Regions from separate parts of the Streptomyces fagopyri genome, predicted to be linked through region 2. Evidence: riboswitches for the same ligand, from Rfam matches in the RefSeq annotation. Region 2 holds a riboswitch; each other region holds the start of a gene.
What was found. A riboswitch is a leader RNA that binds a small molecule or an ion and turns the genes downstream of it on or off. The one in region 2 is predicted to bind cobalamin.

Region 1 (10,087 bases), 2.7 Mb from region 2:
GGTCGAGCGCGGCGGTGACCTGCGCGGGGTGCCGGTCCCGGAGGGGCAGCGCCAGTCCCGCTCCGGTCGAGGCGAGGCGCTCGGCCTGACGCTCCTGCCCCACCGATCCCGGTACGACGACAGCGGGGATGCCTCTCGCCGCCGCACCGAACGTGATGCCCGGCCCTCCGTGATGCACCACGGCCGAGACGTTCTCCAGCAACTCCGCCGCCGGGGTGAAGGGGAGCAGTTCGATCCGGTCCGCTTGCGGACCGGGATCGACGACCGGGTCACCGCCCGTCGTGGCCACCAGATCGATGTCGAGCGCGCTCAGCGACCGGAGCACCGGACCCAGTCCCGTGGATGCCCCGGAAGCGGTGTCGAAACTGACGAGCACCCGCGGCCGGTTGCCGCCCGGTACCCGGCGGGTACGCGTCGCGCCGTCCGGGCCTTGGTGTGGTTCCGGCCGTACCGCGACCCGCTCACGCGGCGGCATCGGCAGCGCACCGCGACGCTGCAGGCTCGGCGGACAGAGGTCGAGCAGCCACTGGCCGGGCGGCACCTGCGACGGGATCTGGAGGCCGCGTTCGAGATAGCGGGCCCGCACCGTCGCGGCCAGCGCCCGCGCGGTTTCCGGTTCGAGCGCGGGAGCGACGGCCAGCGCCGCGGACGGCACCTTGAGCACGGCCGCGACGAGCGGGCCCACGAAGTCGAGGTGCTCGTGGACGATCAGATCCGGTTCCCAGTACCGAGCGCCGGCCAGCGCGTCGTCGAGGGAGAGGTCGACACGGGCCCCGGCGAAATACTCGCCGACCAGCTGCGACGTCGCGCTGAACAGGATGTCGGCACCGGTCCTGCGGGCGACTTCCCCGGTCACCTCCTGCGACGAGGGGCCGGAGAGCAGCAGCTCGAAGTCCTCCGGCGCGAGATGGGGGGCCATCACCTCGGGGGTCGAGAAGGCGACGGCGTGACCCTGTCCGCGCAGGGCTCGCGCCAGCGGGAACTGGGGGAGGAGATGTCCGATCAGCGGATTGCTGAAGAAGAGAATGCGCACGGTGGAAAACCCTCCTACGTGACTGTGTTCCGGGCCTGATCCGCGGCGGACGGCCCGCTGTTCCCCTGTCGCAGCGGGCCGTCCCGTCCCGCGGGGCCGGCCCCGGGCGGCACCGGCGGGCTGTACGGGCGGGCCCCGTACGGGCGCGTGACCGCCGGTCACCACGTGCCGACCGGGCTCGTACGAGAGGGGCCGACCGGGCGGGGCCGCCGAGAAGAGGTCGCGGCCCTCGCGTGCCGCCACGGAGTCAGCGACGGGTAGGGGCTGTCGTGCCGCTTCAGTGACCGGCGGTCAGGCCGCTCGCACACACCGGGGCGACCCGGTGGTCGTACTGGATCGTCTACATGGTCCTGGCGCCCACACCCGCGGAGGCCGGATTCCGGTCGACAACGTTGTCATGACCGTTGATGTGCTGTCGGTCCAGCGGCATGCGGAAGCGGTCGGCGAGGTACTTCACCAGTTCGGCGGTCCCCTCGTACGGCGCCTTGGTGTACGAACCGTCGGACGTGGTCGGGTGGGCACCGTGCTCGACGGCCGAGTCGGGTGAGGTGCTGCCACCGGTGGCCTGTGCCGTCAGCGGGGCGGCGACCGAGCCCGCGACAGCCAGTACGCCGACCGCCGTCATCAGGGCCCGGCGACGCCGCCGTGGCACAAGACGGCGTGCGGATTGGCTTCTTGCCATGTAAAGAACACCACATTCGATATGAGGGCGACTTCCGGCCGCCGTGCGGCGGCCGGCACCTTCGGAAGGCCCGCACTGTGCGACGCCCGACCGCCGGTCGCCTTGTCATCGAGTTCACCCGATCCGACGGGAACCCCCGGCCTCTCGGCCGCCGCCATACCCGATCAAGGTGACAAGCACGGCGTAAAGAGAGTCGGGGCACGGCCGGAATCCGGGAACTCACTCACCCCGCGAGCGGAATTGCCGGAAGCGTCTCGATTCCGGCTCCCCTCGCGCCCGCGCGGGCCGAATCGCGGATCACGGTCCCGTAGACACGAGTACCGGCACGGAGCAACCTCTCGACGCCGGGATTCCGGGCCCCGGGTGGACAGCGAACTCGAAAAGAAGGTCACGTCCCTGCCCGGGATCCTGTGGGTGGGGACCGTACCGAGTGGACCGGGGCGTGACGTGTCGCATGTACTTGCTGACGCAAGTAAGTAGATCAGAAGACCGGTGCATGATGCAAACAGGTCGCTCGGGCGTCTGCCGTGGCCGCAGCCGTACGCGGACATGGGGTTCACTCGCGTGAGGTGGAGGCCCGAAAGCCTGATGTGGGCCTCGAAGGTCCGATGCGACACGGTGACCCCGCGATGAAGGGATCACCGGCGCCCGATCACACAACTTGCACGGTCAAGCTTTGGGTGATCTAGTTGTTCGCCGAAGCAAGCATCTTGAATGCGGTGCGGAAACCGGAATCGAATCCGGTTCGTGGACGTACCTTCGTCCGCGCTCTGCCTTTCCGGGTCGTACGCTCCCGGATACGAAGGGGACACCGATGACCAGCTTTCCGGCGGCCCAGAGCATCAGGAGCTCGGGGTGCCGCCTCAGCTCGTGCGGGTTAGCCGGTCGGGCTGTCTGAGCCTCTTCGCCCTCGGCTCGGAGATCGGGTTCCGGACGCGCCGACATCGCCGTTCGTGACCTCTCAGCCGTCTGTACGACCCCTCGCGGAACCCGGTCCGGCACACGAACCGGTTCCGCGGACCCGACGCCATGAGCGCGGGGCAGACCCACCACCCGTCTGCCCGTCGTCCACCTGCCTCCCGATCGATCATCGGTACGAGCGGGGACGACCGCGGGGAACAGCACGAAGCGGCCGGTGATCCCTCGCCGCTCTCCATCCTTCGCAGTCCAGGCCGTGCCGCGCCCGCGCGGTCCGACAGCCTCCACACCCGGGAGCCGAGACGGCTCCGGCGGGCGCCTTCACATGCCCTCACATCGAACTAGGACGAACATTCTCATGGCAGACACGACCAGGCGGTCACTCCTCGGCATGGCCGGATTCACCACGGCCGCCGTCGCCGTGGCCGGTGCCGGCCTCCTCAACGGCAACCACTCGGTGAACGAGAAGCCCGTGGCGGCCGACATCCTGGAGGGGGTCGGAGAGCCGACATCCACCGGCCTGACACCGTTCAAGGACCCGCTGCGGATACCTCCCACGCTGCGGCCGCGCGGCAACGGCATCACCGAGATCGATCTCGTCAGCGGACGCGTGCGCCTGCACTCGCAGATGCCGGCCACCCGCCTGTGGACCTACGCGGGCCACTTCCCCGGCCCCACCATCGAGGTGCGCAGCGGGGACAAGGTGCGCGTCGCCTGGAACAACAAGCTGGCGGGCACCACACCCGTGAAGGCCGTTTGGGTGCACCCCGAAGGTCCCGGACCGGGGCTGCTTCCCTACAACCGCCCGGGTTCCGAGGGCGGTTTCTCCCGGCCGGAGGTCGAGGGCCTGACCGCGTGGACGACGGTCCACCTGCACGGCGGTCACCAGAACGCGCTGAGCGACGGGGCGGCCGAGTACGGAGTGACCGCCGGCAACGGGCAGTTGGCCGAGTACGCCAACGACCAGGCGGCGGCGCACCTCTTCTACCACGACCACGCGATGTCCGTGACCTCGTTGAATGTGGCCGCGGGCCTCATCGGCAACTACCTGGTGCGTGACAAGGAAGAGGCCGGACTCGGTCTGCCGCGGGGCGACTACGAGATCCCCCTCGCGATCCAGGACGTCAACTTCGACACGGACGCCAAGGGCCGTCTCACCGGACAGATCCTTGTCAAGCGGATCATCGGCGGGCCGGACGCACCGATGCCGGGCGCGATCCCGCCGGCGCTCGCGTCGCTCGGTCCGTTCACGATGGTCAACGGGGTGGTGTGGCCGCACCTCGACGTGGAGGCCCGCGCGTACCGGCTGCGCCTGGTGAACGTCTCGGGCGCCCGGGTCTACCGCCTGGCCGTCATCGACGAGGAGACCGGCGAGGTCGTACGGGGCGCCATGAAACTGGTCGGCACGGACCTGGGCCTGCTGGGCAGACCGCAGACGATCGACGAGGCGCTGTCGCTGTCGCCCGCGGAACGCGCCGACGTCGTCGTCGACTTCGCCTCCTTCCCCGGAAAGCGGCTCAAGCTCGTCAACACGATCGCCGGGCAGCGTCCCGGTGCGGCGCTGCCCGACTTCATGGTGCCGTTCCCGGAGGTCATGCAGTTCCGCGTCGAGAAGCGGCGGCACGCCGGCTACTCGCTTCCGACAACGTTGTCACCGTCTTTCCGCAAGCTCACGCCGGCCGGCGTACCCGCTGACGCCACCGAGCGCTTCGTCATGCTCGCGTTCGACAAGACCGGTGCCATGCCCCAACTGTGGGAGATGCGCGAGGCGGCGGCCGGCACGGCGCCCGGCGACGGGGTCGTGACGATCGCAATGCCGGGCGGGACAAGGACGTTGCGACGCACAGGCGTCATGTTCGAGGACACCACGACGTTCTTCGCGGCGTCCGGCACCTGGGAGAAGTGGCACTTCGTCAGCGTCGCGCCCGCGGGGGTGCCCATCTATCACCCGATGCACATCCACCTCATGAACTTCCAGGTCATCGACCGCCGTACGGTGGACGGTTCGGGCATGGACTTCGCCACCGGACGGACGACGAAGCCGATCACCCTCGGCGCGCCCGTGCCCGTCGCGCCGGAGGAGTCCGGCTGGAAGGACACCATCACCGTCAACGCCAACACCCTCGTCACCGTGGCCGGACGTCTGGCGGAGCAGACCGGCAAGGTGATGTACCACTGCCACATCCTGGACCACGAGGACGAGGGCATGATGCGGCCCTTCGTGATCATGCCGTCGGCCGTTCATGGAATCCATGACATGTTGATGGGGATGAACGGCGCCATGGGGATGAACCAGAAGGCGGGCGGGCACGCCGGGATGAAGATGTAGACCGGGTTCACACGCCCGCGCCGGATGGGCGGCTCGTCCCGGCCGAAGGGCCGGGGCCGGGCTGCCCGTACGGTGAGCTGACCTCGCCGGTGTCCGGATGCCGGGTGTCAGACGTCGTGTATTCCGTGACCCGGGGTGCCGCGTGGAGCCGGCCCCCGTCCGGGGGGCGGTGCGGTGGCCATGGCCGGAGGGGACATCGTCGCCGACGGTCCCACCCACGTCGTCGTGGCCTCACCGGCCTTCGCCGTCCGGCGGTCCCGGCCCTGGACCGCGGCGACCCGCGCGCACCTCACCTCCGTGGCGTGGCCGAGCGGTTCGTGACCGGCACCGGCTGCTCGGTGGCGGGCCGGGCGTGGCAACCGCACGGGGGTGCGGCTACCTGGAGGAGTGGTGAGCGAACATGGTGTCGAGAAGATCGTCCGGGACCTCCGTGTCCACCAGATCCTGGAAGGAACCAACGAGATCATGCGTGTTGTCGTCGCCCACGGCCTGACGGAGGCGTTCGGATGACCGGCGCCCATGACGCCGGGGCGGTCACCGGCGCCGACGACTCCGTGCTCCTGCGCACCGAGGGGCGTGCCGCGTACCTCACCCTCAACCGCCCCCGGGCGCTCAACGCGCTCACCCATGCCATGGTCCGCCGTATCGACGCCGCGCTGACGGTGTGGGAACACGACCCGGCCGTGGAGACCGTCGTCGTGACCGGCGCGGGGGAGCGGGGCCTGTGCGCGGGCGGCGACATCCGCGCGATCCATGACGACGCCAAGAACGGGGACGGCACGGCGTCGGCGGCCTTCTGGCGCGACGAGTACCGGCTCAACGCCCGTATCGCCCGCTACCCGAAGCCGTATGTCGCCGTGATGGACGGCATCGTGATGGGCGGCGGCGTCGGCGTCTCGGCCCACGGCAGCGTACGGATCGCCGGTGAGCGTTCCCGCATCGCGATGCCCGAGACGGGTATCGGCTTCGTCCCGGACGTGGGCGGCACCTACCTCCTCGCCCTCGCGCCCGGCCAACTCGGCACGCACCTCGCGCTGACGGGAACCGCGGTGGGCGCGGGCGACGCCCAGCTGTGCGGGCTGTCCGACCACTACGTGCCGTCCGGGTCCCTGCCACGCCTGGTCCAGGACCTCGCTCACGCACCGGTACGGGAGGTGCTGGGCCGACATGTCAGGCCCGCGCCGCCCGGAGAGCTCGCGGAAGCACGGGGATGGATCGACGCCTGTTACTCCGCCGCCACCGTCGAGGAGATCATCGGCCGCCTGCTGGACCACGGGGACAGTGGTGCCAAGCAGGCCGCGGAGACCCTGCTCGCCAAGTCGCCCACCGCGCTCAAGGTCACCCTCGCCGCGATGCGTGCGGCCCGCGGGCTCGGCTCACTGGAGAAGGTCCTGGACCAGGAGTACCGCGTCTCCTGCGCGGCGCTCACCGAACCGGACCTCGTGGAGGGCATCCGGGCCCAGGTCATCGACAAGGACCGCGACCCGCGCTGGTCACCACCGACGCTCGCCGAGGTCACCGACGCGGACGTCGCACGCTTCTTCACCCCGCTCGGCGAGCGCGAACTCGGCCTCGCCGCATCCGACATCACCCCCGAGGCTCCCTGGTGAGCGCCGTCGCGGTCGGTGGGATCGGGCACATGGGCGCAGCCACGGCCGCCAACCCGGTCATGACGGCCGATCGGATACGCGGCCGCGTCCAAGTCGTCCTCTCCCCGCGGGTGCCGGCCGCCCTCCACGTCCTCGACGCCCTGGAACTCGGCGACTTGAACGAGGTCGTCGCGGCCATCGACGAGAAGGAGCGCACGAGCGCCCCCGGCGACGAGGCGCGGGCCCGCTTCATCCACCGCTGACCCACAGGTCACGGCCGCCCGCCCTGCCCGGCGAGATGAAGATCACGACGGCTGGGACGGTCTTGGCCATGAACCCGACACGCGGTACGGTCAGTGCGATATCGACGACGGCATGGCGGAAGCCGGTGGAAATCCGGCACGGTCGCGCCACTGTGAACGAGACCCCCTCCTCGGGGGGTCTCTCAAGTCAGACCCGCAGCTGTCGTCCTGTGCACCACCGAGATGGGACGCGAACTCCCGAGGAGGTCCTGCCATGGCGCAGACCGTCGCTCCGCCGACAGCCACCCCGATCCCCGCCAAGCTGCCGATCGGCACGATCGTCCCCTGGGCGGTCTTCTTCGGCATCCTGATGCTGGTCCTGCTCTATTTCGTCGGTGCCGAGCAGGGCGCCACCGCCGTCGTCTCCGGCGAGGACGTCCACGAGTGGGTGCACGATGCCCGCCACCTCCTCGGCTTCCCCTGCCACTGACGAGGGGCACCGCGCACCCATGAACTCCGCAACTGTCAGAAATCTTCTCGTGCGGGGCATGCTCGCCGGTCTCGCCGCCGGTGTGCTGGCCCTCGTCGTCGCCTACTTCCTGGGCGAGCCCAGTGTCGACGACGCCATCGGATTCGAAGAGGCCCACGCCCCGGCACACGGGCACGAGGTCGAGATCGTCAGCCGTAGCCTTCAGTCCACCGGCGGCCTCGCCACCGGCGTGCTGATCTACGGCGTGGCCTTCGGCGGAATCGCCGCCCTCGCGTACTGCTTCGCGCTCGGCCGGGTCGGCCGCTTCAGCCCGCGCGCGACCGCGCTGCTGCTGTCCGGCTGCGCCCTGCTCGCGGTCTACGTCGTGCCGTTCCTGAAGTACCCGGCCAACCCGCCGTCCGTCGGCGATCCCGACACCATCGGCAAGCGCACGACGCTGTACTTCCTGATGATGGTGCTCAGTGTGCTTCTCGCGATCGCCGCCGTGATCATCGGCAAGCGGCTCGCACCCCGTTGGGGCACCTGGTACGGGACCGTCGCCGCGGTCGTCTTCTTCGCTCTCGTGATCGGAATCGCCTACGAGTTCCTTCCGGTCATCAACGAGGTCCCCAAGGACTTCCCGGCCACGTTGCTGTGGCGATTCCGTACCTCGGCCCTCGCCATCCAGCTCACCCTGTGGACCGGATTCGGTCTGGTCTTCGGTGAGTTGGCGCAGCGACTGCTGGCGCCGCGACCGGCGGCGGCCGTGGCGGCGGGAGCGACTCCCGTAACGAACTGACGCGTTCCCGCAGAGGTGACGCACCGAGAAGACGGCTGAGACACCGGTCGTCGATCACACGCAGAGGGCCCACCGGAACCGTCCGGGGGCCCTCTGCGTGTTCTCCCGGAATCCACGGCTCGGGAGACTGGCGGACGGCTCGGACGCCTTCCCGGTGGCGTGCGGGCGACGACGGCGACAGCGAGGGAGGAGGGGCGGCGATCCCGGGCGACCGGACGGCCACAACGGCGGTCGGCGCACTCGGTGGGCGCGAGATGGCGGCGCCTGCTCCTGAGGGCCGACGAGCGGCCCGTGTCGGCATCAGGCGGCCGGCGACCTGACGGGCGACGTCCGTCCCGCCTTCACGCCGGGCCCGTTCCCCGCTGTCTCAACGGCGCGGCAGCCGGGTCCACTTGAGATGCCGGCCGAAGGGTCGAGTACGTCCGGCAGGAGGTCTTCCGGCCGGTACGGCGGGACCACGCATCGGACGGCGTTCCTTGACGCGAACGCTGCCTGTCGCGGGGCCCCTGCCCCACTACGCCACGGTGTCCCGCACACTGCACCGCTCGCACCGACCGCGCCCCGGCCGGCTGCCCTTCCGCGGGGCGGCCCACCTCGCGCCGCTGGACCACGGCGACGGACTCGACCGTCGGTCGGCGGCAACCTGTCCGAACGGTCCACCGCGACCGGCTTCCCCGTCTCCCGGGCAGGTCGCGTCCGTTCTCCGTGGAGCGTCCGGGGCAGCCTCGGCCGCGGACGGAACGGCTGTCCGCAGCGGGGAGCGCCCCCGCTCCACCGTCGACCGAGGACCGACGAGAGCGACGGTACGTTCATTCCGCACCCGGGGGTCGGCCGTGCGCCGTGAGGACACGCCACAGAGGCCGCCGGCGTCCAAGTGGCCGCAATCACCGAACAGTTCAGGGGCCGCCGAGCACCACGGTCCGAGTGGAGTGGCGACGGAACGGGGCGGGCCCGTTGGTGCTGCCGGCCGGGCCGAGGAGAGTGGCGGGCGTGTGGGTCGGGGGCCGAGGCCCGTCGGCCGTACAGATGTCCACGCCGCGGGTGCGGTCGCCGGTCATCCCCTGTCCCATGGTCTCTCCCCAGGATCATGTGGCAACGAGGTGTGGAACGTGCAGGCCGAGGCTTCACGACGTACTGGTGTCCGACGCGGATCGTGGTCGCGTGATCACGGATCATAGCGTCCGCGCCGGGTCCGCCGGACACCGAAAGAGGGATCGCCCGGAACGGATCCGAAGGTGACTGCCAAGTGCGCGGCATCGCGAAGACGTCGGCCGACACCGTCCATGACCACCACACGGACCACCACCTGGGTCAGCGGCTCGTCCTGGACCGGCGCGACACCGTGACCGGCCTGATCGGCAGGGGCACGCGCACCGAGCGGGGCGCCCGGCACGTCCACGGCTCGCTCGTCACGGACGGGGAGGTACCGCCGGCCGATCCGGACCACGCGGGCGCGCGCCGAGTTCCGTTAACGCTGGTGTGAGGGAGCCCGGCGGAGGCCACCGCAAAGGTTCCTCCCGAGGTCAAAGGTGATGTCCGGGGCGTTTCCGGGACCGTTACCTGTTTGCCCCGTTGACACTCCGCATCTTCGCTACCTAGTGTCACGCCAACGTTCCGAATGCGTGGCGAGATTTCGAACGGTGAAAGGCAACCGTCGTGCGCATCAACGGAGTTGGCGCACGCCCGGTGGGTATGCCGTGGCGTGGGCCGACACGCGTCGAGGTGTACACCAACACAGGGATCGCCGAGGTCGGCAGGCCTTTGGCGGTGCTGGGTGACGCCGACGCACCGAGCGGCAATCTGCGAGACACGGAGGCTCCTGAGCACCAATCCCGGTACATGTGCCGAGCGACCTGGCCGGCGGCCGTCTCGTCGAGAGACGTCGGGTCCACTCCCGTGGTGATGCGCGCCAGGGCCTTCGAGGACCTCGGCTGCCACGGGCGGATCCACGAGGTCGCCGGGCCGGTCCGCCGCAGTGTGCCGCTCCGACCGAGGACCGGGCTGACCCGGTAGCCACGGATCTCGC
Region 2 (10,087 bases):
GAGGCCGGACTGCTCGGTACCGACGTCGGTCTGCCCATGCTGATGCTGTCCCGGCACTCGATCGACCGGCAGGGTGAACCGGTGGAGTGGGTGCGCTCGGTGTACCGCGGCGACCGCTACAAGTTCGTGGCCAGGCTCAAGCGCCCGCAGGACTGACCGCGGCCGGACACCGGCGCGTGAACCGGGCGCCGGCCGGCCGGGTCCTGGCACCGGCCGAATCGCGCCGTCCGACGCCCCGCCGACGCCCCGCGGGCCGCGCGCCACCCCTCGTACCGACGTGCGAGGAGCGGTCCCGGCGAGGCCTGTCGGGAGCGATGCGCGGGGCTCCCGCGCCACCGGACACCAACCCTCCACATCCCCCACCGGAGATGGGGTTCCATAAAGCGGAACCGTCGCCTAGATTTCCTGCCCGTTGCACAGGTGACCAGCGAGGGGACGGAGCCGCACATGTCAGACGTGCCGGAAGCGACACCACCGGTGGTGAGACCCGACCGAACGGTGACACCGGTCCGCGTGGTGATCGCCCTCTGCCTGATCGCCCCGTTCGTGGCGATGCTGTGGGTCGGCTCCTACGCGAAGACCGACCCGGCCTTCATCGGCATCCCGTTCTTCTACTGGTACCAGATGCTGTGGGTGCTCGTCTCGACCGCGCTCACCGTGACCGCGTACCAGCTGTGGCAGCGTGACCAGCGCGCCCGCGCCACCACGAAGGGCGGTGCCGACGCATGAACGACGGCGTGAACGGCGTGGCACTCGCCGTCTTCATCTTCTTCTTCGCGGCCGTCACGGTCCTGGGCTTCCTGGCCGCGCGCTGGCGCAGGGCCGACAACGAGCACAGCCTCGACGAATGGGGCCTGGGCGGACGGTCGTTCGGCACCTGGGTCACCTGGTTCCTGCTCGGCGGCGACCTCTACACGGCGTACACCTTCGTCGCGGTACCGGCCGCGATCTACGCGGCGGGAGCGGCCGGCTTCTTCGCCGTGCCGTACACGATCCTGGTCTACCCGCTGGTCTTCACGTTCCTGCCGCGCCTGTGGTCCGTCTCGCACAAGCACGGCTATGTGACGACGTCGGACTTCGTGCGCGGCCGCTTCGGCTCCAAGGGCCTGTCCCTCGCCGTGGCCGTCACCGGCATCCTCGCGACCATGCCGTACATCGCGCTCCAACTGGTCGGCATCCAGGCCGTGCTGGACGTGATGGGCGTCGGCGGCGGCGAGAACACCAACTGGTTCGTCAAGGACCTTCCGCTCCTCATCGCCTTCGGCGTGCTGGCCGCGTACACGTACTCCTCCGGCCTGCGCGCGCCCGCACTGATCGCGTTCGTGAAGGACACCCTGATCTACATCGTGATCGCGGTGGCCATCATCTACATCCCGATCAAGCTGGGCGGGTTCGACGAGATCTTCCACTCGGCGAGCGAGAAGTACGCCGCGGCCGGCGCGGGCGGGATCGTACCGGCCCAGGCCGGGCAGTGGACCTACGCCACCCTGGCGCTCGGCTCCGCGCTCGCCCTGTTCATGTACCCGCACTCGATCACCGCGACGCTGTCCAGCCGCAGCCGTGAGGTGATCCGCCGCAACACCACGATCCTGCCCCTCTACTCCCTGATGCTGGGCCTGCTCGCCCTGCTCGGTTTCATGGCGATCGCCGCCGGGGTGAAGGTCACCAACGGCCAGCTCGCCATCCCGCAGCTCTTCGAGGACATGTTCCCGGACTGGTTCGCCGGTGTGGCCTTCGCGGCGATCGGCATCGGAGCCCTCGTCCCCGCGGCCATCATGTCCATCGCGGCCGCGAACCTCTTCACCCGCAACATCTACAAGGACTTCATCAAGCCGGACGCGACCCCGCAGCAGGAGACGAAGGTCTCCAAGCTGGTCTCGCTCCTGGTGAAGGTGGGCGCGCTGGTCTTCGTCCTGACGATGGACAAGACGGTCGCCATCAACTTCCAGCTCCTGGGCGGCATCTGGATCCTGCAGACCTTCCCGGCGCTGGTCGGCGGTCTGTTCACGCGCTGGTTCCACCGCTGGGCGCTGCTCGGGGGCTGGGCGGTCGGCATGCTCTACGGCACGCTCGCCGCCTACGGGGTCGCCTCGCCGACACAGAAGCACTTCGGCGGCAGCTCGAAGGAGATCCCCGGGATCGGGGAGATCGGCTACCTCGGCCTGACGGCGTTCGTCATGAACGTGGTGGTCTCCGTCGTCCTCACCTTCGTCCTGCGCGCCTTCAAGGCCCCGGACGGCGTGGACGAGACGTCACCGCAGGACTACACGGCGGACGCCGGCGACCCGGGAGTCAAGGTCGAACTGCCGCCCGCCACCGCGGAGGCGGGCCACTAGGCCCCGCCCGGCGGGAGCGGCCGGACCGGGCGCACGACAGCGGCACACGCGGCGGGCCGCCGGAGAGAAATCCGGCGGCCCGTCGCCGTACGTCTGCCGCACACTCTCCGCATGGACATCGTCATCAGGCCGGCGCGGCCGCGGGAGTACCCCGGCGTCGGCGAGATCACCGTGCGGGCCTATCTCGGGGACGGGCTGCTCGACTACGGGGAGAGCGACCCGTATCTCGGAGCGCTGCGGGACGTCGCGAGGCGGGCCGCCGCGGCCGAGGTGCTCGTCGCGGTCGAGGGCGAACGGATACTCGGCGCCGTGACCTTCGTCCCGCGGGGCGGCCCCATGGCCGACGTCGCGGGGCCCGGTGAGGCCGAGATCCGGATGCTCGCCGTCGCGCGCGAGGCCCGCGGCCGGGGTGCGGGCACCGCTCTCGTGGGCGCCTGCGTCGACCGCGCACGGGCCACCGGGGGCTGTACGCGCGTGGTGCTGTCCACCCAGCGCACCATGCGCACCGCCCACCGGCTCTACGAGCGCCTCGGCTTCACCCGCGCTCCGGAGCGCGACTGGAACCCGGTTCCGCACCTCGACGACATCCTCCTCCTCACCTACGAGTTGGCCCTCAGCCACACTCCGTAGCGCGCTCCCAAGCCGACACGGCACAACATGTGGTGGTGCTTCCTCAGCCCGGCACTAGATGTATGCTCATGCTCGCTGTCGTCGCAGGGGAATCCGGTGCGAATCCGGAACTGTCCCGCAACGGTGTACTTGTGCGCATTCGCGCACTGGCTTCAGTCCGAGGACCTGCCGACAGCGTGCCCCGGGCCGGCCGGCCCGGGCGCCTACGACGTCCGAGCCTCGTGGAATGGGCCGGTGGACGCACGCGTACCCGTCACGGAGTCGCGTGTCCCGCTGCCCTCCGCCAGGCCCCGTGCCGAGCGAGGGAGTGCCCCAAGTGACCATCGCGCCAGCCGACCCGGTTTCAGTTTCCGCCCAGCGGGCCCCGGTGGAAGCGGAGTCCGCGCAGCGGGCCCCGGTGGAGACGGACGGTCCCGGTACCACGTTGCTGCGTACCTTGACCGACTTCACCGCCGACCTCCCCGGCGCCGACCCCGGCCGGGTCGCCGCCGCCGCGCTGCGCGGCCGGTCCACGCACGCGGACGAGGCGGAGCTGCGCGAGCTGGCCACCGAGGCGGCCGCGGGCCTCATCTCCGAGGACCCCGTGTACTCGCGGCTGGCCGCCAGGCTGCTGACGGTCGGCATCGCCGAGGAGGCCGCCTCGCAGGGCGTCACGACGTTCTCCGAGTCCATCACCACGGGCCGGCGCGAGGGCCTGATCGCCGACCGCACGGCCGACTTCGTCGACCTGCACGCGGCCCGCCTGGACGCGCTGATCGACACCGCGGGCGACGACCGCTTCGGCTACTTCGGCCTGCGTACCCTGCACAGCCGCTACCTGCTCCGGCACCCGATCACCCGCAAGGTCGTCGAGACCCCCCAGCACTTCATGCTCCGGGTGGCGTCCGGCCTCGCGGAGGACGACACGGCCCGGTCCGTCGACGAAGTGGCCGCGCTCTACGGCCTGATGAGCCGCCTGGACTACCTCCCCTCCTCCCCCACGCTCTTCAACTCCGGTACGCGGCACCCCCAGATGTCGTCCTGCTACCTCCTCGACTCCCCGCTGGACGAGCTGGACTCCATCTACGACCGCTACCACCAGGTCGCGCGCCTGTCGAAGCACGCGGGCGGCATCGGCCTGTCCTACTCCCGCATCCGCTCGCGCGGTTCGCTGATCCGGGGCACGAACGGGCACTCCAACGGCATCGTCCCGTTCCTGAAGACCCTCGACGCGTCGGTCGCCGCGGTGAACCAGGGCGGCCGGCGCAAGGGCGCCGCCGCGGTCTACCTGGAGACCTGGCACTCCGACATCGAGGAGTTCCTGGAGCTGCGGGACAACACCGGTGAGGACGCCCGCCGTACGCACAACCTGAACCTGGCGCACTGGATCCCGGACGAGTTCATGCGCCGGGTCGACAGCGACGCGCCGTGGTCCCTCTTCTCGCCCTCCGAGGTGCCCGAGCTGGTCGACCTGTGGGGCGCCGAGTTCGACGCGGCCTACCGCGCGGCGGAGGCGAAGGGCCTGGCGAAGAAGACCATCCCGGCCCGCGACCTCTACGGGCGCATGATGCGCACCCTGGCGCAGACCGGCAACGGCTGGATGACCTTCAAGGACGCCGCCAACCGCACGGCCAACCAGACGGCGGAGCCGGGCCACACCGTGCACTCCTCGAACCTGTGCACCGAGATCCTGGAGGTCACGGACGACGGGGAGACGGCCGTCTGCAACCTCGGCTCGGTCAACCTCGGCGCGTTCGTCGACACGGCGGCCGGCGACATCGACTGGGAACGGCTGGACGAGACGGTCCGCACCGCCGTCACCTTCCTCGACCGCGTCGTCGACATCAACTTCTATCCGACCGAGCAGGCGGGCCGGTCGAACGCGAAGTGGCGCCCGGTCGGCCTCGGCGCGATGGGTCTCCAGGACGTCTTCTTCAAGCTGCGGCTGCCCTTCGACTCGCCCGCCGCCCGCGCGCTGTCCACCCGTATCGCCGAGCGCGTCATGCTCGCCGCCTACGAGGCCTCCGCCGACCTGGCCGAGCGGAGCGGCCCGCTGCCGGCCTGGGAGAAGACCCGCACCGCCCGCGGTGTGCTGCACCCCGACCACTTCGACGTCGAGCTGAACTGGCCGGAGCGCTGGGCGGCGCTGCGCGAGCGCGTCGCCGCGGTCGGCATGCGCAACTCGCTCCTGCTCGCCATCGCGCCCACCGCGACGATCGCGTCCATCGCGGGCGTGTACGAGTGCATCGAGCCGCAGGTCTCCAACCTCTTCAAGCGCGAGACGCTGTCCGGTGAGTTCCTCCAGGTCAACTCCTACCTGGTGGCCGAGCTGAAGAAGCTCGGCATGTGGGACGCGCAGACCCGGGAGGCGCTGCGCGAGTCGGGTGGCTCGGTGCAGGGCTTCACCTGGGTCCCGCGGGAGGTCCGCGACCTGTACCGCACGGCGTGGGAGATCCCGCAGCGCGGTCTCATCGACATGGCCGCGGCCCGCACCCCGTTCCTGGACCAGGCCCAGTCGCTGAACCTGTTCCTGGAGACGCCGACCATCGGCAAGCTCTCCTCGATGTACGCGTACGCCTGGAAGTCCGGCCTGAAGACGACGTACTACCTGCGCTCGCGTCCGGCGACCCGCATCGCTCGCGCCGCCCAGGCGCAGGCGAGGCCCGAGAACACCATCCCCCTCCAGCAGGTCGCCGACCCCGACGCCGTCGCCTGCTCCCTTGAGAACCCCGAGTCCTGCGAGGCCTGTCAGTGATGTCCACCCCGAACAGCGAGAAGAACCTGCTCGACCCGGGCTTCGAACTCACCCTGCGTCCCATGCGCTACCCGGACTTCTACGAGCGCTACCGGGACGCCATCAAGAACACCTGGACCGTCGAGGAGGTCGACCTCCACTCGGACGTCGCCGACCTGGCGAAGCTGTCCGAGGGCGAGCAGCACATGATCGGCCGGCTGGTCGCGTTCTTCGCGACGGGCGACTCGATCGTGGCGAACAACCTGGTCCTGACGCTGTACAAGCACATCAACTCCCCCGAGGCGCGCCTGTACCTCTCGCGCCAGCTGTTCGAGGAGGCCGTGCACGTCCAGTTCTATCTGACCCTCCTGGACACCTATCTGCCCGACCCCGAGGACAGGACGGCGGCCTTCGCGGCCGTCGAGAACATCCCGTCCATCAGGGAGAAGGCCGAGTTCTGCTTCAAGTGGATGGACTCGGTGGAGAAGCTGGACCGCCTGGAGACCAAGGCCGACCGGCGCCGCTTCCTGCTGAACCTCATCTGCTTCGCCGCGTGCATCGAGGGTCTGTTCTTCTACGGTGCCTTCGCCTACGTCTACTGGTTCCGCAGCCGGGGTCTGCTGCACGGTCTGGCGACGGGCACCAACTGGGTGTTCCGCGACGAGACGATGCACATGTCCTTCGCCTTCGAGGTGGTCGACACCGTCCGCAAGGAGGAGCCCGAGCTCTTCGACGACCAGCTCCGGCAGCAGGTCACCGACATGCTGCGGGAAGCCGTCGAGGCCGAGCTGCAGTTCGGGCGCGACCTGTGCGGTGAAGGACTGCCGGGCATGAACACCGAGTCGATGCGCCAGTATCTGGAGTGCGTCGCCGACCAGCGCCTCCAGCGGCTCGGCTTCGCCCCGGTCTACGGCTCCGAGAACCCCTTCTCCTTCATGGAGCTCCAGGGCGTCCAGGAGCTGACCAACTTCTTCGAGCGCCGTCCCTCGGCGTACCAGGTCGCCGTGGAGGGCTCGGTCGGCTTCGACGAGGAGTTCTGACCGCTTCCGCAACGGGACCTCTGCCGACGGAGCCGGGCCGCGCACGCGGCCCGGCTTCGTCACGTCCGCCCCCAGCCACGCCAATCCCCTTTCCAATCCCCGCCTATGGAGCGGCAAAGTTCTTCGGGCGTGACTGTTCGTGTGCCGTCCGTGCCGGTTAGGTTCTGGCCGTCCCGCCGTGTCACGCACCGTGGCATTCCGGAACGATCACTGTGTCATGCCCACGACAAAGCTGTGCGTGCATCACGCTACGCGCGTCACGGGCCCGCACCTCAGCTCAGCGCCGCGAACCCCACTTCCGGCTGTGGAACCGCGTACGGCCCCACCCGGGCCGGCGCGGCACCGGCCTCAAACCGATGGAGGCAGCACTCCCATGAGTGACACACGCTCCAGCAGGCCCGCCCGGCGGTTGCGAAGACTCCTGACCACCGCCGTCCCCGCCCTCGCGCTCACCGTCGCCGGTCTCATGGCGGCCCCGGCCGCCGGTGCCCAGACCGCGCCCGCCACCGGACACACCTCCCGCGTGACCCAGAACGCGAAGGCACTGACCGCCCCCGCCGCCCAGGCCGTCCACGCGACGGGCAGGGCGGGCCAGAAGGTGCCGACCACCCGTCTGTGCGGCGCCCCGACGCCCGGTCACGCGGCCTGCTTCGCCCAGCGCCGCACCGACATCAAGCAGAAACTGGCCGCCGCGGTCACCTCCGACGCCGCCGCCGCGGTGTCCGGTCTCAGCCCGGCCAACCTGCACAGCGCCTACGGCCTGCCCTCGACGGGCGGTTCGGGCCTGACGGTCGCCGTGGTCGACGCCTACAACGACCCCAACGCCGAGTCGGACCTCGCCACCTACCGCTCGCAGTTCGGCCTGTCGGCCTGCACCAAGGCCAACGGCTGCTTCAAGCAGGTCAGCCAGACCGGCTCGACCACCTCGCTGCCGACGAACGACAGCGGCTGGGCCGGCGAGGAAGCGCTCGACATCGACATGGTCAGCGCCGTCTGCCCGAACTGCAACATCATCCTCGTGGAGGCCACGTCACCCACCGACGCCAACCTCGGCACCGCCGAGAACGAGGCCGTCGCGCTGGGCGCGAAGTTCGTGTCCAACAGCTGGGGCGGCAGCGAGTCGTCCTCCCAGACCGGCGAGGACACCTCGTACTTCAAGCACCCCGGCGTCGCGATCACCGTCTCCTCCGGTGACGAGGCCTACGGCGCCGAGTACCCGGCGACCTCCCAGTACGTGACCGCCGTGGGCGGCACCGCGCTGTCCACGTCCTCCGGCACCCGCGGCTGGACCGAGTCCGTGTGGAAGACCAGCAGCACCGAGGGCACCGGCTCCGGCTGCTCCGCCTACGACCCCAAGCCGGCCTGGCAGACCGACACCGGGTGCGCCAAGCGCATGGAGGCCGATGTCTCCGCGGTCGCCGACCCCGCCACCGGCGTGGCCGTCTACGACACCTACGGCGGCTCCGGCTGGGCGGTCTACGGCGGTACGAGCGCCTCGGCGCCGATCATCGCGGGTGTGTACGCGCTGGCCGGCACCCCGGGCAGCGCCGACTACCCGGCGAAGTACCCCTACTCCCACACGTCGAGCCTGTACGACGTGACCAGCGGCAACAACGGTTCGTGCAGCACCTCGTACTTCTGCACCGCGACCACCGGCTACGACGGCCCGACCGGCTGGGGCACCCCCCACGGCACCGCCGCCTTCACCTCCGGCACCAGCACCGGCAACACGGTGACGGTCACCGCTCCGGGCAACCAGTCCACCGCCACCGGCGGCTCCGTCGGTCTGCAGATCTCGGCGAGCGACAGCGCGGGCGCGACCCTCACCTACAGCGCGAGCGGCCTGCCGACCGGGCTGTCGATCAACAGCTCCACCGGGCTGATCTCCGGCACCGCGAGCACCGCCGGCACCTACAGCACCACCGTCACCGCGACCGACAGCACCGGCGCCTCCGGCTCGGCGTCCTTCACCTGGACGGTGTCCTCGGGCGGCGGGGGCACCTGCTCCTCGGCGCAGCTGCTCGGCAACCCGGGCTTCGAGTCGGGCAACACCACCTGGACCGCCTCCAGCGGCGTCATCACCAACGACACCGGTGAGGCCGCGCACGCCGGTTCCTACAAGGCCTGGCTCGACGGCTACGGCTCCACCCACACCGACACCCTCTCCCAGTCGGTGACGATCCCCGCCGGCTGCAAGGCCTCCTTCACCTTCTACCTGCACATCGACACCGCGGAGACCACCACCACCAGCGCCTACGACAAGCTGACGGTCACCGCCGGATCGACGACCCTGGCGTCGTACTCCAACCTCAACAAGGCCACCGGGTACGCGCAGAAGACCTTCGACCTGTCCTCGTTCGCCGGCTCCACCGTCACCCTGAAGTTCAGCGGCGCGGAGGACTCCTCGCTCCAGACCAGCTTCGTCCTCGACGACACCGCCGTCACGACCAGCTGAGCAGTACGGGACCCCGGCCGCCGTCGCGGCCGGGGTCCCGCCCGTCCGGTGGGGATCCTGATGCGCGGGTGACACGTCCAAGCGGCAAGGAGGTCACCCCATGCGCCCTACGAACCCCCACCCTGTCCTCGCCCTCGCCGCCCTCGCCGCCCTGGCCTCGCTGCTCACGGGCTGCGGCACACAGGGCACGGCCGACGCGGGAGGCGGCGGCACCGTGTCGCCGTCCCCCACCAAGCACCCCCAGGACTGCGGCACGGCGCCCGCGGAGCTCGGCGCCGCCGACGCCGGCCGCACGTACTGCCTCGCGACGGGCGGGGTGCTGCGCCTCTCCCTGGACGGCACCGCCGCGCGGCCCTGGACGCCCGTCAAGGCCGACGGCGACGGGCTGGAGGCCGCCAACAGCGGGATCGTCCTCCAGCCGGGCGACGCCTCCGCGGCCTTCCGGGCGGTCTCGGCGGGGACGGTACGGCTCACCTCGTCGCGCCCGCTGTGCGCCACCGAGCCGCACCGGATGTCGTGCAAGGGCCTCCAGGAGTGGACGGTCACCGTGCGAGTGACGAAGCCCTGATCTGACGGTCCACGCGCCGCTCGTGCGCGAGCCCGACCAGCGACGGGAGCGCCACCACGGCGAGGACGGCGAGGACGAGGAGGATGGCGACGAGGTTGTCCGCGAATGTGTTCATGAACAGTACTGTCGCGCCTTTCGCTCCTTACCGTCAGTGGCAGCACTGCCGTACACCCTCGAATTCCTGCCAACTCTGAGGCACACTGGACGGCATGCTGAAGAACGTGGCCGCCGTTCTCCTCGACGGAGTGCACCCCTTCGAACTCGGCGTGATCTGCGAGGTGTTCGGCATCGACCGCAGCGACGACGGGCTGCCCGTGTACGACTTCGCGGTCGCCTCCGCCGAGG
Region 3 (10,087 bases), 3.6 Mb from region 2:
GAGGGCGCGCAGCGTGGCTTCCCAGTCGAGGACGGGCGAGTCCAGGATCAGCCCGGCGATCCGGTCCCGCAGGGCGGAGTGGGCGGCGGTGCGCAGGGCCATGGTGGCCCCGGTGGACCAGCCGTACAGGACGACCTGCGCGGCGCCGTAGCGGATCGCGTAGCGCAGCGCGGCGTCCAGGTCGCGCCACTCGGTCTCGCCGAGATGGCCGAGGCCGTCCGGGGGACGGGGCGCGCCGACGTCTCCCCGGTAGGCGAGGTCGAGGACGGGGAGCCGGCTGCGGTGCAGGAACTCCATCACGTTCATCGGGAGTTCCCGGGTGGCGCCCAGGCCGTGCACGGTGATGACCCAGGTGTCGCGGACGCCGGGCACGAACCAGGCGGGCAGCGGGCCGAGCTCGCCGGGCACGTCCACGTCGGCGTGGTCGAGGCCGAGCGCGGTGCTCGGGTTGCCGACGTACAGGTTCGGGGTGAGCCAGACCCGGTCTCCCGCCCGCAGGGTTCCGTGGGTGACGCGTTCGAGCCGGCGTACGACCGTGTCGGCGGTGTGGGGCGAGTCCTCCAGGACCGGGCCGACGACCGCGTGCGAGCCGTCGCCGGCGAGTCCGTACGTTCCCGCGCGCCGGGAGGCCAGGGCACGGGTGAGCGTGATCCGGCCCGGGGCCGTGGCGTGCACGGTCAGCCGCGGCTCGGTGGGCAGGGGCCTGCCGGGCGGCGCCTTGAGCGCGGCGTCGCTGGCGAACCGGCCCACCGCCACGGAGGCCGCGCTCGCCGCCAGGGCTACGGTGACGGCCGCGGCCGTCGCTTTGGCAGTACGCACGGATTCAGTCTCACGGCGTATCCCGTTGTCGGCCAGTGGACGCGCGGACCGACGGCTTGCTCGCCGGGGCGGGACGACGGGGGTCTCGCCGTGGCCGGGGGACGGGAATCCCGCTTGCCGGGAGACGGGGGTCCCGCCGGGAAAGGGCGGCGGGGTCCCGCCCGGCCGCCGCGGTGAAGCCGTCCGGCCCGTCGGCGCCTGTCACGGCCCGGACCCGCCGTCCGCGTCCGGGCCGGGCTGGCCGTACCCCCGCAGCCGCTGCCCCGCCTCCGCCAGCTGTTCCCGCGAGAGCAGCGCGGGCGACAGTCCCGGTACGGACGACGCCAGGAGCCATACCCGGGACATCCACTCCACCTGGGCGGTGCGGTCGTACGCCTGGTCCAGGGAACCGCCGTGCGCGAGGGTGCCGTGGTTCCGCAGGAGGCAGGCCGTGCGGTCCGTGAGCGCCCGAAGCACGTTCTCGGCCAACTCGGGCGTCCCGTATGTCGCATATGGGGCGACACGGACAGGCCCACCGAGGGCGCCCGCCATGTAGTGGATCAGGGGAAGCTCCGTCACGAGCGTGGACACCGCCGTCGCGTGCGCGGCGTGGGTGTGGACGACGGCGAGCGTGCCGGTGGCGCGGTACACGGCCAGATGCATCGGCAGTTCGCTGGTCGGACGGAGAGAACCGAGGGTCTGCCGGCCGTCGAGGTCCACCCCGACCACGTCGTCGGGGGTGAGCCGGTCGTAGGGCACTCCGGTCGGCGTGACCAGGACCGTGTCACCGACCCGCACCGAGACGTTGCCCGAGGTTCCGACGACCAGCCCGTCGGCCACCGTCCGGCGGGCCGTCGCGACGAGTTCGCCCCACGCGTCCGCCACCTCCCGTGTCCGCGCACCGCGTGCGCCCTCCCCCGCGTCCCGCCCGTCCCGCCGCCGCTCCGCCATGCCCGCGATCCTGTCAGGACGGACGTCAACCGGATGCCGGTGAGGGCACTTCGGGGCGGAAGACGTACGCCCGCAAGGGTGCATATGCGGACAGATCAGCATTTTAAAGTGATGAACCGACGATCGACGTGCATTGAATGATCTTCCACTGACCTCTGGGGGATCCACCGTGCACGACGTCATTCCGGGGGGAAACACGGCCCGAGGCCACAGCCCGTTCCGTCGCCGCGTCCGCGCCCTCGCGGCGGCGGCCGTCATGGCGGCGCTCGCCGCCACCGGAACCGCGCTCACCGGCGCGCCGACCTCGTCCGCCGGTGCGGCAGGTGCGGCCGGCGCGCCCAGGGGCCACGACGTCTCCTCCCACCAGAAGTACGTCGACTGGCAGAGCGCGAAGGCGAACGGCGCCCAGTTCGTCTACGTGAAGGCCACCGAGTCCCACACCTACCGCAACCCCTACTTCGACCAGCAGTACGACGGGGCGTTCGACGCGGGCATCCTCCGCGGCGCGTACCACTACGCAATTCCTAACAAATCGTCCGGAACCAGGCAGGCCGCGTATTTCGTACGCAACGGAGGCGTCTGGCAGGCCGACGGCCGGACGCTGCCGCCCGCGCTCGACATCGAGTACAACCCGTACAGCAGGCACAAGTGTTACGGCATGAGCAAAACCGGGCTCGTGCACTGGATCCAGGACTTCAGCGACGAGCTCGAACGGGAGACGGGCCGCCGCCCGGTGATCTACACGACCGCCCACTGGTGGACCACCTGCACCGGGAACAGCCGCGCCTTCGCCGCGGACCACCCTCTCTGGCTGGCCCGCTACGACTCATCGGACATCGGCGCGGTGCCGGGCGGCTGGTCGACGTGGACGTTCTGGCAGTACGACAACAACGGGGCCCTGCCGGGTGACCAGAATCTCTTCAACGGATCCCTGGCCCGGCTGAAGAGACTCGCGAGGGGCTGACGGAGCCCGATATTCCGCCTTCGTTCGAACCACGGGCCACTCCGCGGGCGTTCACGCCGACACAAACGGAGGGGAGAACCGTGGTTCGATACACCCCTAAGCCCGCCTCAGTTCATCTTCCGTTCACTCAGGTTGCCTACGGTCCAACTGCCACTGACGTCAAACAGAAGCCTGGGTAAATGGAACACATCACGCTCCTCCTCGGAATCGTGATCGTCACCGCTCTCGTGTTCGATTTCACGAACGGTTTCCACGACACTGCCAACGCGATGGCGACGACCATCTCGACCGGCGCTCTGAAGCCCAAGACGGCGGTGGCCATGTCCGCCGTGCTGAATCTCGTCGGTGCGTTCCTCTCCGTGGAGGTCGCCAAGACGATCTCCGGCGGACTCATCAACGAAGAGGGCATACGCACCGAAGTGATCTTCGCGGCGCTCGTCGGCGCCATCCTCTGGAATCTGCTGACCTGGCTCCTGGGTCTGCCCTCCAGTTCCTCCCACGCGCTGTTCGGTGGTCTGATCGGCGCCGCGGTCATGTCGGCCGGCTGGTCGTCGGTGAACGGCTCGACCGTCGTCACCAAGGTCCTGCTCCCCGCGGTCGCCGCGCCCGTCGTGGCCGGATTCGCCGCGATGCTGGCCACCCGGCTGACGTACCGGATCAGCAACCGCGCCGACCAGAGGGCGACCGCCAAGGGCTACCGCGCCGGCCAGATCGCCTCGGCCGGTCTGGTCTCGCTGGCGCACGGCACGAACGACGCGCAGAAGACGATGGGCATCATCACCCTCGCCCTGGTCACCGGAGGCGTGATCGCTCCCGGCTCGAACCCTCCCACCTGGGTCATCGTCTCGGCCGGTACCGCCATCGCGCTCGGCACCTACCTGGGCGGCTGGCGCATCATCCGCACGATGGGCAAGGGGCTGACCGACCTCGCGCCGCAGCAGGGCTTCGCCGCCCAGACCAGCGCCGCGACGGCCATCCTGGCCTCCTCGCACATCGGCTTCTCCCTCTCCACCACCCAGGTCTGCTCGGGCGCCGTGATGGGCTCGGGTCTCGGCCGCAAGGGCGGTGTCGTCCGCTGGTCGACCGCGACCCGGATGTTCGTCGCCTGGGGCCTGACCCTGCCGGCCGCCGGACTGGCCGGCGCCGCCGCCGAGTTCCTGACCAAGCAGGGCACCTGGGGCATCGTCCTCACCGGCGCGCTGCTGGTCGCCGGCGCCGGCGTCATCTGGACCCTGTCCCGGCGTCAGCCGGTCACCGTCGACAACGTCAACGACGTCGCCGCCGAGCCGGCCGGTGTCGTCACCACCGCGATGGCCGCGGTCGTCCCGCCGCCCGCGGGCCCCGTCGCCGGAGACCGGTCCGGCGATCTCAAGACCACCATCCCGTCCCCGGACGCGGAGCCCACCCGCCCGGCCACGGTGTAAGGACAGAACAGCATGAACATCGACTGGGCAGCCCTCGGCTCCGTCTTCGGAGTCAGCCTCGTGGTCACCGTGGCCCTCGTCGGCCTCTTCACCCTCGGCATCGTCGGTCTCACCAAGCGCGAGTCCGCGTCCGCCCAGGGTGGTTCGGCCGCTCTCGCGGTCACCGGCGCGTACGTCTGCTTCGCCGCGTGCGCGGCGGCGGTGGCGTACGGGATCTATCTCATCGTCGGCAAGTGACCTCGCGCGGGTGACCGCGCTCCGGCAAACAGCCTGAATCGGGCTTCACTTCACGTGGGGTGCGGGACGGATCACCGTCCCGCACCCCACGCGTATGCCGTCCCTCACCCCACGCGCACGTCCTCCCCCGCCCCTCGTCATGTGGGCCTTCGCACACTCTCCCCTCGCAGGTCAACGGCAAGTTGACGGGTCCTGCAACCCGTGGTGGACTGCCGGAGCCAAGTACGGCGACAGAAGAGGAAGCCGGTGTGAATCCGGCGCGGTCCCGCCACTGTGACCGGGGAAGGAACTCCCCGGGAGCCAGGAACTCTCACCGCCGGTCTCGTCGAACCAGGGCGTGGACACCCTGAGTGAGGACATATCGCCATGCGCGGCTGCCCGTTGCGGGTCTTGATGAGTACGAGGGTTCCACTTCACCCCACGGCCGGCTGACCCCGTGCGTGCCGATCGCGTCTTCGCGTACGGCGCCGCCACCGGCCTCCTCGGCGACCTGCTGCTCGGCGACCCCCGCCGGGGTCATCCGGTCGCCGCGTTCGGGCGGGCCGCGGGAGCCGTGGAGCGGATGCTGTGGCGGGACCACCGCGGATGGGGAGCGCTGCACACCAGCGTCTGCGTCGGGGGCGCCGGTGCGCTGGCCGCGCTGGCGAGCCGCTGCGCACGCCGTTCCCGTACCGCGTCCATCGCCCTGACCGCCGCCGCCACTTGGGCCGTCGTCGGGGGCACCTCCCTCGGGCGTGAGGCGCGGGCGATCGGTGCCGCGCTCGGCACCGGTGACGTCGAGGCCGCCCGCGCACGGCTGCCGCACCTGTGCGGGCGCGACCCCCAGGCGCTGGACCGCGACGGCATCGCGCGGGCCGTCGTCGAGTCGGTCGCCGAGAACACCTCCGACGCCGTGGTGGGCGCCCTGGTGTGGGGAGCGGTCGGCGGTGTGCCCGGACTGGTCGCCTTCCGCGCCGTGAACACGCTCGACGCCATGGTCGGGCACAGATCCGCCAAGTACCTGCGGTACGGCTGGGCTTCCGCGCGGCTCGACGACGTCGCGGGCTGGCCGGGAGCGCGGCTGACCGCGGCGCTCGCCACCGTCGCCGGCGACGACCCGCGCGGGGCGGTGCGCGCCTGGCGCGCCGACGCCCGCCGGCACCCGAGCCCCAACGCCGGTCCCGTGGAAGCCTCGTTCGCCGGATCGCTCGGGGTGCGGCTCGGCGGGCCCCTCTCGTACTCCGGCCGGATCGAGCACCGGCCCGTCCTCAACGACGGCGGGCGCGCCGTGCGCGTCGGCGACATCGAACGGGCCGTACGGCTGTCACGGCGCGTCGGCTGGCTCGCCCTGGGCGCGAGTGCCGCGGGACGACTGCTGGCCGGGCGGCTGATCGCCAGGGGCCCCCTCACGAAAGGGCGTACGACATGAGCGGCGGTCTCCTCGTCGCCGGAACCACCTCCGACGCCGGCAAGAGCGTCGTGACCGCCGGGATCTGCCGGTGGCTGGTGCGGCAGGGCGTCAAGGTCGCGCCCTTCAAGGCGCAGAACATGTCCTTGAACTCCTTCGTGACCCGCGAGGGCGCCGAGATCGGGCGCGCCCAGGCCATGCAGGCGCAGGCCGCCCGCGTGGAACCGACCGCCCTCATGAACCCCGTGCTGCTGAAGCCGGGCAGCGACCGGAGCAGTCAGGTCGTGCTCATGGGCAGACCGGTGGGCGAGATGACCGCCCGCGGCTACCACGGCGGCCGGCAGCAACAGCTCCTGGGCACCGTGCTGGACTGCCTCGCCGAGTTGCGGGGCACATATGACGCGGTGATCTGTGAGGGGGCCGGCAGTCCTGCCGAGATCAACCTGCGGCGGACCGACATCGTGAACATGGGGATCGCGCGCAACGCGCGGCTGCCGGTGCTCGTCGTCGGCGACATCGACCGCGGCGGTGTGTTCGCCTCGTTCTTCGGGACGGTCGCGCTGCTGTCCCGCGAGGACCAGGAGTTCGTCGCCGGATTCCTGGTCAACAAGTTCCGGGGTGATGTGTCCCTGCTGGAGCCCGGACTCGACATGCTCAAGGACCTCACCGGACGCCGTACGTACGGGGTGCTGCCCTTCCGGCACGGCCTCGGGATCGACGAGGAGGACGGCCTGCGCGTCTCCTTGCGGGGCGCCGTACGGGAGTCCGCGGTCGCCGGGCCGGTCGGCGAGGACGTCCTGCGCGTCGCGGTCTGCGCGGTCCCGCTGATGTCCAACTTCACGGACGTGGACGCGCTGGCCGCCGAACCCGGCGTCGTCGTACGGTTCGTGGACCGGGCCGCGGAACTCGCCGACGCCGACCTCGTCATCGTGCCCGGGACCCGGGGGACGGTGGCGGCGCTGCGGTGGCTGCGGGAACGCGGACTCGCGGAGGCCGTCCTGCGCAGGGCCCGCGAGGGCCGGCCCGTGCTCGGCATCTGCGGCGGCTTCCAGATCCTCGGTGAACACATCGAGGACGAGGTGGAGTCCAGGGCGGGCGCCGTCGACGGCCTCGGACTGCTGCCGGTGCGCGTGCGGTTCGCGCGCGAGAAGACCCTCACGCGCCCGGCCGGCGAGGCGCTCGGCGAACACGTCGAGGGGTACGAGATCCATCACGGCGTCGCCGAGGTGACCGGTGGCGACCCCTTCCTGGACGGGTGCCGTGTGGGCGCCGTCTGGGGTACCCACTGGCACGGCTCGCTGGAGTCGGACGGCTTCCGGCGTGCCTTTCTGCGCGAGGTGGCGGCCGCCGCGGGCCGCCGCTTCGTACCCGCCGCCGACACGTCGTTCGGGGCGCTGCGCGAGGAGCAGCTCGACCGGCTCGGCGATCTGATCGAGGAACACGCGGACACGGACGCGCTGTGGCGGCTCATCGAGTCGGGCGCGCCGCAAGGACTGCCCTTCATTCCACCGGGAGCGCCCGCATGAGCACAGTGTTGTTGTTGTCGACCGCCGACACCGATCTGCTGGCGGCCCGGGCCTCCGGCGCCCCGTACCGGATCGGCAACCCGACCCGGGTGGAGGTGGGCGAGGAACTCCCCCGGCTCGTCGAGGGCGCGGACGTCGCCGTCGTCCGGCTGCTGGGCGGCAAGCGTGCCTGGGAGGACGGGCTCGCCGTCCTCAAGGCGTCCGGAATCCCGACCGTGCTCCTCGGCGGCGAGACCGTCCCCGACGCCGAGTTGATGGCCGATTCGTCGGTGCCGGCCGGTGTGGTGGCCGAGGCGCTGCGCTATCTGGTCGAGGGCGGGCCGGAGAACCTCACCGAGCTGGCCCGGTTCCTCTCCGACACCGTGCTGCTCACCGGTGAGGGCTTCGAGGAGCCCCGCGCGATGCCCGAGTACGGCGTCCACGGCGAGCGGGTCTTCATCGAGGGCCGCCCGACCGTCGGGGTGCTCTTCTACCGCGCCCACCAACTGGCCGGGAACACCGCCTTCGTCGACACGCTGTGCGACGCCGTCGAGGCACGCGGCGCCAACGCCCTCGCCGTGTACTGCGGTTCACTGCGCGGCGCCGACAGCGGTCTCTACGACATCCTCGGCAGGACCGACACGCTGGTCGCCACCGTGCTCGCGGCGGGCGGCACACACGCCTCGGAGGCGTCCGCGGGCGGCGACGACGAGGCCTGGGACATCGGCGCCCTCGCCGACCTCGACATCCCCGTGCTGCAGGGGCTCTGCCTCACCTCGTCGAAGCGGGCCTGGGACGAGTCGGACGCCGCCCTCTCCCCCATGGACGCGGCGATGCAGGTCGCCATCCCGGAGTTCGACGGGCGGCTCATCACCGTGCCGTTCTCCTTCAAGGAGCAGGGCCCCGACGACGTCCCGGTGTACGTGGCCGATCCCGAACGGGCCGCGCGCGTCGCCGGAATCGCCGTACGGCACGCCCGGTTGAGGCACAAGCCGAACGCCGAGAAGAAGCTCGCGCTCGTCTTCACCGCGTACCCGACCAAGCACTCGCGGGTCGGCAACGCGGTGGGCCTCGACACGCCCGCCTCGGCCGTGCGGGTGCTGGACGCGCTGCGGGACGCCGGCTACGCCCTCACCGAATACCCGGACAACGGCGACGAGTTGATTCACCGTCTCATCGCCGCCGGTGGCCATGACGTCGAATGGCTCACCGAGGAGCAGCTGGCCTCCGCACCGGCGCGGGTGCCGCTCGCCGACTACCGCGCGTGGTTCGACCGGCTCGACCCCGGGTTGCGGGACGGCATGCTGGAGGCGTGGGGCGAACCGCCGGGCAACCTGTACGTGGACGGCGACGACATCGTCCTGGCGTCCCTGCGGTTCGGGAACGTCGTCGTGATGATCCAGCCGCCCCGCGGTTTCGGCGAGAACCCGATCGCGATCTATCACGACCCCGACATGCCGCCGTCGCACCACTACATGGCGGCCTATCGCTGGCTGGAGAACAGTTTCGGCGCGGACGCCGTCGTGCACATGGGCAAGCACGGCACGATGGAGTGGCTGCCCGGCAAGGGGCTCGGGCTCAGCGGTGGCTGCGCGCCCGACGCCGTGCTCGGTGAACTCCCGCTCGTCTACCCCTTCATCGTCAACGACCCGGGCGAGGGCACCCAGGCCAAGCGGCGCGGGCACGCCACCGTCGTCGACCACCTGGTGCCGCCGATGGCACGCGCGGACACCTACGGCGACCTCGCCAAGCTGGAGCAGCTCCTCGACGAGTACGCCCTCGTCTCGGACCTGGACCCGACGAAGGCCCCGGCGGTCCGCGCGCAGATCTGGACGCTGGTGAAGGCGGCCGAGCTCCATCACGACCTGCACGTCGACGACCAGCCGGACGACGGCGACTTCGACGCGTTCGTGATGCACATCGACGGCTATCTCTGCGAGATCAAGGACGTGCAGATCAGGGACGGCCTGCACATCCTGGGCGGCGGCCCGGAGGCCGAGCCGCGTGTCAACCTGGTCCTGGCCGTGCTGCGCGCCTCCCAGGTGTGGGGTGGCGCCGCGAACGCGCTGCCGGGGCTGCGGGCCGCTCTCGCCGGGCACTTCGGCCTGTCCGAGAAGGAGCTGCTGAGCGAGCCCGGCGCGCCGGTGAAGGTTCCGGTGGAGCTGACGGACCTCGTCGGGGGCCCGGCGCGGACGGGCGCCGACGCGATCGACCTGCTGGAGCAGCTGTGCCGCCGCGCGGCCGAGGGCATGGAGGAACGCGGCTGGGACGGCGCGGCCGTGCCCGCTCTGGTGCGCGAGGTGCTGGGCACCGAACTCCCGGACGCCGTCGCGGTGCTGGACTTCGCCTGCCGCGAGGTCGTGCCGCGGCTGGCCCGGACGACGGACGAGATCACCCACATCCTGCGTGCCCTGGACGGCGGTTACGTTCCGGCCGGTCCGTCGGGGTCGCCGACCCGCGGTCTGGTGAACGTCCTGCCGACCGGCCGCAACTTCTACTCGGTCGACCCCAAGGCGATTCCCTCCCGGCTCAGTTGGGAGGTCGGGCAGTCGCTCGCCGACTCGCTGGTGCAGCGTTACCTCCAGGACACCGGGGCGTACCCGAAGTCCGTGGGTCTGACGGTCTGGGGCACGTCCGCGATGCGCACCCAGGGCGACGACATCGCGGAGATCCTGGCGCTGCTTGGCTGCCGCCCGGTCTGGGACGACGCCTCCCGCCGGGTGACCGGCTTCGAGATCGTCCCCCTCGACGAGCTGGGCCGGCCGCGCATCGACGTCACGGTGCGCATCTCCGGTTTCTTCCGGGACGCGTTCCCGCACGT

Region 1: linked by a shared signal. The riboswitch ahead of GFH48_RS03200 (CbtB domain-containing protein) and the one ahead of GFH48_RS14670 (ribonucleoside-diphosphate reductase subunit alpha) in region 2 are both predicted to bind cobalamin.
Region 3: linked by a shared signal. The riboswitch ahead of GFH48_RS30460 (cobalamin biosynthesis protein) and the one ahead of GFH48_RS14670 (ribonucleoside-diphosphate reductase subunit alpha) in region 2 are both predicted to bind cobalamin.

Annotation. Positions count from the first base shown of each region.
Region 1 covers NZ_CP045643.1:756,942-767,028, reverse strand. Annotated here, with positions in the region: gene GFH48_RS03230 (glycosyltransferase) at 1-1,033, opposite strand, end outside; gene GFH48_RS03225 (hypothetical protein) at 1,374-1,715, opposite strand; gene GFH48_RS03220 (multicopper oxidase family protein) at 2,992-4,962, shown strand; gene GFH48_RS38965 (hypothetical protein) at 5,143-5,283, shown strand; partial or broken gene GFH48_RS38960 (acyl-CoA dehydrogenase family protein) at 5,214-5,472, shown strand; gene GFH48_RS03210 (enoyl-CoA hydratase/isomerase family protein) at 5,469-6,572, shown strand; gene GFH48_RS03205 (hypothetical protein) at 6,602-6,814, shown strand; cobalamin riboswitch at 6,888-7,032, shown strand; gene GFH48_RS03200 (CbtB domain-containing protein) at 7,068-7,283, shown strand; gene GFH48_RS03195 (CbtA family protein) at 7,303-8,061, shown strand; gene GFH48_RS03190 (hypothetical protein) at 9,308-9,544, shown strand.
Region 2 covers NZ_CP045643.1:3,442,628-3,452,714, forward strand. Annotated here, with positions in the region: gene GFH48_RS14650 (GntR family transcriptional regulator) at 1-156, shown strand, start outside; gene GFH48_RS14655 (DUF3311 domain-containing protein) at 448-729, shown strand; gene mctP (monocarboxylate uptake permease MctP) at 726-2,336, shown strand; gene GFH48_RS14665 (GNAT family N-acetyltransferase) at 2,448-2,966, shown strand; cobalamin riboswitch at 3,029-3,153, shown strand; gene GFH48_RS14670 (ribonucleoside-diphosphate reductase subunit alpha) at 3,283-5,700, shown strand; gene GFH48_RS14675 (ribonucleotide-diphosphate reductase subunit beta) at 5,700-6,719, shown strand; gene GFH48_RS14680 (putative Ig domain-containing protein) at 7,093-9,174, shown strand; gene GFH48_RS14685 (hypothetical protein) at 9,275-9,742, shown strand; gene GFH48_RS38555 (hypothetical protein) at 9,717-9,857, opposite strand; gene GFH48_RS14690 (GlxA family transcriptional regulator) at 9,952-10,087, shown strand, end outside.
Region 3 covers NZ_CP045643.1:7,049,977-7,060,063, reverse strand. Annotated here, with positions in the region: gene GFH48_RS30485 (alpha/beta hydrolase family protein) at 1-819, opposite strand, end outside; gene GFH48_RS30480 (class II aldolase/adducin family protein) at 1,021-1,749, opposite strand; gene GFH48_RS30475 (lysozyme) at 2,006-2,713, shown strand; gene GFH48_RS30470 (inorganic phosphate transporter) at 2,893-4,137, shown strand; gene GFH48_RS30465 (hypothetical protein) at 4,150-4,374, shown strand; cobalamin riboswitch at 4,563-4,703, shown strand; gene GFH48_RS30460 (cobalamin biosynthesis protein) at 4,811-5,782, shown strand; gene GFH48_RS30455 (cobyric acid synthase) at 5,779-7,287, shown strand; gene cobN (cobaltochelatase subunit CobN) at 7,284-10,087, shown strand, end outside.